DNA from 2 places in the Flavonifractor hominis genome. Region 2 is predicted to be linked to the other one. Evidence: predicted binding sites of a transcription regulator. Region 2 holds the regulator's gene; the other holds the start of a gene.
The links. Region 2 encodes Rex, which represses fermentation and respiration genes when NADH is low (regulators of the CRP and FNR family bind a similar motif). Its sites were predicted from a motif close to ATTGTTAANNNNTTAACAAT; they were not measured.
Positions count from the first base shown of each region.

Region 1 (3,417 bases), on a different contig from region 2:
TGTGCAGGTACTCGCGGCCGTCCACGGTGACCTTGCCCAGGACAAAGTCCTTGTTGTCCTCCACAATGGTGCCGACGCCAGTGGGAGTGAGCACGCCGCCCAGACCGGCGCCGCCGGCCCGGATCATCTCAGCCAGGGAGCCCTGGGGGATGAGATCCACCTTCATGGAACCGTCATGCATACGAACGGCAACCTCGGGATTGAGGCCCACGTGGGTGGCGATCAGGTGGCTGATCTGGCCGTTGTGGACCAGCTTGGCCACGCCGTAGTAATCCTCGCCCAGAGGACCGCCGGGCTGAGAGGCGTCATTGGAGATCAGAGTGAAGTTGCCCTTGCCGGATTTGGACAGGGCGTCGATAATCTTGTGGGCATTGCCGCAGCCCATAAAACCGCCGCACATGATGGTGGCGCCATCGGGAATGAGCGCCACAGCCTCTTCCAGGGAAACAAATTTAGCCAATGGTGTTTCCTCCTATCGTTTAGTTGATATGTGAGAGACGGTGTCTCAGCACTTCTCAAAGATGGTGGCAACGCCCATGCCGCCGCCGATGCACAGGGTGGCCAGGCCGCGCTTGGCCTCGGGACGCTTGGCCATCTCATGCAGCAGGGTGACAATGATGCGTGCGCCGGAAGCGCCCACGGGGTGGCCGATGGAGATGGCGCCGCCGTTGACGTTGACCTTGTCCATATCGAAGCCCAGCTCACGGGCGACGGCGATGGACTGGGCGGCAAAGGCCTCGTTGGCCTCCACCAGGTCGATGTCCTCGATCTTCAGGCCGGCCTTGGTCATGGCCTGACGGGAGGCGGGCACGGGGCCCACGCCCATGATCTTGGGATCGACACCGCCCTGGCCCCAGCTGACCAGCTTGGCCATGGGCTTCAGACCGTATTTCTCCACAGCTTCGCCGCTGGCCAGCACGATGGCGGCAGCGCCGTCATTGATGCCGGAGGCGTTGGCGGCGGTGACGCGCTGGACGTGCTTGCGGGCGTCGTCAGCGTGGACCTGGGTGGGCTCAAAGGTGTGGACGATCTCGTCCTCCACGCCCTCGGGACCAACGGGGAAGGCGCCCTTCAGCTTGGCAATGCTCTCAGCGGTGACACCGGCGCGGGGGAACTCGTCCACCTTGAACTCCACCATTTCCTTCTTCTTCTTGATCATAACGGGTACGATCTCGTCCGCAAACTTGCCGGCGGCCATGGCAGCCTCGGTTTTCTGCTGAGAGGAAGCGGCGAAGGCGTCCATCTCCTCACGGGTGATGCCCCACACGTCGGCAATGTTCTCGGCGGTGGTGCCCATATGATAGTTGTTGTAAGCGTCCCACAGGCCGTCCTTGATCATGGTGTCCACGACCTTCTTGTCGCCCATGCGGGCGCCCCAGCGCTCGGCGGGGAGGGCGTAAGGAGCGGCAGACATGTTCTCGGTACCGCCGGCCACAATCACGTCGGCGTCACCGGCCATAATGGCGCGGGCGCCCTCAATGACGCTCTTCATACCGGAGCCACACACCATGCCGACCGTATAGGCGGGAACGGAGTAGGGCAGGCCGGCCTTCACACCCACCTGACGGGCGGGGTTCTGCCCCTGAGCCGCGGTGAGGATACAGCCGAACATCAGCTCATCCACCTGCTCAGGCTTCAGCCCGGAGCGGGTGAGCGCCTCTTTGACCACAACAGCGCCCAGATCGGAGGCGGGAGTATCCTTCAGGCTGCCGCCGAAGGAGCCGACCGCAGTACGGCAGCAATTAACAACATAGACTTCTTTCATGGTGCATACCTCCAGATGTAGTTTCAATTTCCGGAACAAAAAAGCTGACTTCACCACCGATTATACCTCGCCGTTTGTGAAAAAGCAACTACAGAGCGTATGTAAAACGTCCATTTCCTTGGTTTTGTTAAAAAATTAACGATTTGCACAAACGGAAAAGACACGGAGCAGTCCACATTTGTGAACTGCTCCGTGTCATATGGCTGTTATTGCGAGGTCCGGGTTTTAAACTGGGACTGCGTCAGCATGTGAGAGAGTTCCACACCGCCGTACTGGGTGAGCACTTCCAGGGTGCGGGTGGCAGTGGTCTGGGGGGTGATAGTAATGGTGCAGGCCTCATCCACAGGGGCACCCTCGGCCAGGAAAGTGAGGGAGAGGTCACAGTAATAACAGTTATCCAGCCGTTGCTGGTCCTCCAGCAGATAGCGCCGGCCAAGAGAGCCATCGGCCAGATCAGCCCGGATGGCCTCCAGCAACCGCTCCAGCGTATCTCCCGTGAAGTAGACGGTATAATAGCTGTCACTGTCGGGATCGTAGAGATCGCAGAGGGAGGCGTCGATGAGCCGGCTGTTTTCATCCACGTCGGAGAAGTAGCTCTCTTCCAGCAGACCGGGCTGATTGATGAGCGCCGAGAGCTGGGCGGCGGGGGTATCCGGATCCTCCAGCAGTTCGGGAGTGAGGGGGAGATCATAGCTGCGGATCAGCTCGCTCCCGTCGGCCAGGGTATAGCAGATGCGCAGGGAGGTGGAACCCTGGGTCTGAACGTTTGCCCCCTCATCGTTGTAGATCCAGTCCTCGCTATGCAGATTGGGGTCGTTTTCCAGTTCGGCCTTATGTGCCACGATGGAGCGGTGCAGGTCCGTGAGTGCCTCCAGCTCCTCCGGGTCGTCCAGCTTATAATAGCCGTACCACAGGCGGTCATGGGGGGCAGAGTATACACGGGAGATGGAGGCGCAGGTCACCTGGGAGGAGTCGGGGACCCGGTTCTCAAAACCGGGCAGATCCAGCTCCAGCACACACATGGCTACGCCCAGGCAGCACAGAAAGGCTACGCAGCCCTTCCAGCTGTGGGAGAAGATGCGGAAGCTCTTGCGCAGCAGCATCTCGGCAATGAAGTAGCCCACTGCGCCGCACAGCAGCATCAGCGCCAACAGGGGCCAGGTTCCCGAGGGCAGCAGGGAAGAGAGGGTGGAGTGGAGGGCAGTGCCCAGGCTCACCGCGCAGCAGAAGGCCACGCCGTACTTGAACACCGGCCGGACCCAGCCCACACTCACCACATCTCCGGCCCGTTCCAGCTGTCGGCGGCGGTAGACCAGCAGGGCCAGCACAGCCAGGCCCAGGCCGAAGAAGGCGTAGAGGATCACATAGCCCAGACCGTAATAATGGGCGCTGTCAAACAAATAGGAGCCGTTGGCATCCAACGGATAGGTAATCCCCGTACGGTTGGAGAAGAGCAGCAGAGGGGTAAACCAGTCGGCCATTGCCACCAGCCAGCCGGTGCTCTCAAAGCCGAAGAGCAGCTTTCCGGCCATGCGCTCCAGCAAGGAGGCCAGCGCGGCGGCCAGAAGATTGAGAATGCCGTAAAACACGGGCAGGGCCAGAATATGGCCGGTAAACATGGCGCAGAACACGGCGAAGGAATAGAAAAACAG
Region 1 covers NZ_JBBMFT010000004.1:306,368-309,784, forward strand. The annotation lists gene WMO45_RS09070 (CoA transferase subunit A) at 1-460, opposite strand, end outside; gene WMO45_RS09075 (acetyl-CoA C-acetyltransferase) at 506-1,765, opposite strand; gene WMO45_RS09080 (ABC transporter permease) at 1,972-3,417, opposite strand, start outside.
Region 1: a site for Rex is predicted at 1,889-1,908, ahead of WMO45_RS09075 (acetyl-CoA C-acetyltransferase). Genes of this name have one in related genera too.

Region 2 (3,417 bases):
CGGTCATCATGGGGATGAGTACATCAAACGCCACTTCACCAATAACGAAGATAGGCGTCAAAATCGTATCTCGTTTGAATTCTTGGATACAACTGGTCAGTCCCCTTTTTTTCTTCATACAGTTCCCTCCTAAAATTCAGAATAGATAGAAAATAAGAAGCCGTTCCCCACAGGGACGGCTCACATGAGGTTGCCCTTTAATTTCTCCACAGTTGCCATAAACTGATCCACTTCCGATTGGGTCAGCCCTCGGGTCAACACCTCTTCTATTTTCTGGATGCGTGCCTCAATCTGTTGGTGGAGTGCTTCTGCTTTTGCGGTCGGTATAACCCGCTTGAGCCTGGCATCCCGGGTTACGGAGCATCGAACAATAAATCCTTCTTCTTCCATCCGCTTCAATACCCGCGAAGCCGTGGAACGGCGGATATAAAAGGCCTCTTCAATGTCTTTTTGACAAATCTCCTGGTCCTTGTTCCGACAGAGAAATTCCAACAATTTCCCTTGCATCTCCGTAAACTCATCGTACTCCGGCTGTGCAGTCAACTCCAGTACCTTACGCCGCAACAGATTGGATAATGCCTTAATTTCATATCCAACGTGGCGCCTCTGGCACATTTAATCTCTCCTTTCTTTCTGTACTCTTTATTTTAGTTGCATTGCTAACAGTTGTCAATATACAACTACACCAAAAAAGGTCCCGAACAGATTTTCTATTTTCAGCATAGAGAAAGTCCCAGCCGCCGGAAGGCGGCTGGGACTTTCTTTAGTTTCACTGGATACGTGATACAGTAACGGCACTCATCACAGCCTGAGCAGATGCCTTGTCCAAGCCACCTGCTGCCACTTGATCCAGGAGCGTTCCACTGCCACTTTTAAGGGGAGCGGACAGAGCAAAGTACGACAGGTAAGCCACCTGTGCCCGCAGGAAAGTGTCTTCCTCCAGCATGGCCTGTTCTGCTTCATTGAACACCCCAAACTGTACGCTCTTCTCCACGGCGTTGTCCCAGGAGAAATCGGGCGATGTGCCGCTGTCGCTATATCCCAGCGCCCGCAGCAGGAAGGTCACATACTCCCCCGCTGAGATCTCTGTATTCGGTCCAAAATACATTTGACCCGCTGCACTGGTACCCACACCCTTGGTGTAGCCCTTGGAGTAGGCATAGGCCACATAGCGGTCACACCAGTCCGGCGTATCTACAAACGGATTGGCTGCTGTGCTGGAGAGGGCAGCCTGCTCCTCCCCGATCAGGCGCAGAAACATCACCAGTCCTACACTGCGGGTGGGCGGGATTTCCAGATCATATCCCTTTCCGTATGCCGTTCCGGTTCCGCGGAACAGGCCCATGGCGCTGAGTGCGTCTGCCAGGGCATTGTAGTCCACACCGGAACCGGACAGGATCGTATAGGCTCCCTCTACACTTACCACCGCTGTATCTGAGGTAACCAGCAGCGTCACAGGCTCCCCCTCTCCCGCCAGGCAGCGATGACGGGCTGTCAATGCCGTACCATTGGAAACCTGTTGTCCCGCTGTCACATCCACTCCGGCCCCGCTGGAAAGCACAGCACTCCCCGCCAGGGTCATGGCCCCTGAGCCAGTGCTCAGACCAATCACATCACCTTTTTTAACCCGCAGATCCGTCATACTCTGCGCATATTCCAGCGTGCTGCCAGCCTGCACCAGATAGCCGCACTGCTCTACATTGAGTGCATCCAACGCTTCCTGATAACTCTGTCCGGTCTGCTGCTCTACCCGCTGCTCTGCCTGCTGCTGTACAGCGGGCAAATAAGTGTCATTTAAATAGCTTCGGGAAATCAGTGACTCCTCCACACTTCCGGATGCATATACCGCCACCGTACTCCCCAGGATCAATGCCGCTAGAAGGGCGGCCGCTGCTTTTTTCATGGCTCCTCCGATATCATGTAGCTCAGTGCCAAAAGGCTGTCTGCAAAATGCACATCCTCTACTACTAGGCCAGGTGCTTTGACATTAAGTTCAATATTGGTAAAATTCCATAGCCCTCTTACCCCGGCTCCTACCAGACGTTCGGCAATGCGGGGCGCCGCACTGCCCGGCACGGTAAGCACCCCAATGCTGGCCGGATGCAAACTCAAATATTCCTCCAGCTGATCGGCATGGTAAACCTGTACACCGGAAAGCTCCCGCCCCACGATGCTGCGGTCAATGTCAAACGCGGCCGCCAGAATCACGCCGGAGCGCTCAAAATGAAAATTCTCGATCAGTGCCCGACCCAAGTTGCCCGCCCCAAGCACCACGGCGGTATGGCCCCGGTTCATCCCCAGAATATCGGACACCTCGCTGCGCAAGCTCTCCACATTGTAACCATACCCCTGCTGTCCAAACTCGCCAAAGCAGGAGAGATCCTGCCGGATCTGCGAGGCCGTCAATCCCATAGACTTTCCGAGGGCATTGGAAGAGATACGCTCCACTCCCGCCCGATACAGATCATTCAAATGCCGGTAATACCGCGGCAGGCGACGGATCACCGCGGTGGATACCTTCTGCTTCCTCATCAATTCATCACACTCGTTCCAGAGCACGTTGTTTTTCTGTCTCATCAGTTTACTCGAAAGTTACTTTGATGTCAACGACTGAGGACAAAATCAACAGGGGCGGCCCGAATGCCGCCCCTGTTTTATAAGTGAATGATTCAAATATTTCGGCAGATCAGATCACCCATCTGCCGGGTCCCGATGGGAGCTACCCCGGGCTCGGCGATGTCAGCTGTACGCCAACCGTCAGCCAATACTGCATCCACCGCACGCTCCACTGCGTTGGCCTCGGCTGCCAGGTGGAACGAGTAGCGGAACATCATAGCCACCGAAAGGATGGTAGCAATGGGATTGGCCTTATCCTGTCCGGCGATATCGGGTGCAGAACCGTGGATAGGCTCATAGAGACCGGGAGCGCTGTCCCCAATGGAGGCAGAGGGCAACAGGCCGATGGAACCGGTAACCATGCTGGCCTCATCGGAGAGGATATCGCCGAACATGTTCTCTGTGACCACCACATCAAACTGCCCGGGATCGCGGACCAACTGCATGGCACAATTGTCCACCAGCACGTCCTCATACTGTACGTCGGGATACTCCTCCGCCAAGCGATGCATCACACTGCGCCACAGGCGGGAAGTCTCCAACACATTGGCTTTGTCTACGCTGGAAACCTTTCTCCGGCGCAGCCGGGCCAGCTCAAAGGCCCGCCGGCCGATACGCTCGATCTCCTTCTCAGAGTAAGCCATTCGGTCTGCAGCTTCCATACCCCGATCCTGGGTCTCATATTTCTCGCGCTGGCCGAAATAAATGCCGCCGGTAAGTTCCCGCACCATCATCAAATCAATGCCCTTTTCCGCCGTCTCCTTCTTCAGAGGGCAGGCATCTGCCATGGCCGGCCGAAGC
Region 2 covers NZ_JBBMFT010000001.1:131,582-134,998, reverse strand. The annotation lists gene WMO45_RS00705 (ABC transporter ATP-binding protein) at 1-118, opposite strand, end outside; gene WMO45_RS00700 (MarR family winged helix-turn-helix transcriptional regulator) at 181-615, opposite strand; gene WMO45_RS00695 (hypothetical protein) at 770-1,903, opposite strand; gene WMO45_RS00690 (redox-sensing transcriptional repressor Rex) at 1,900-2,532, opposite strand; gene leuB (3-isopropylmalate dehydrogenase) at 2,670-3,417, opposite strand, start outside.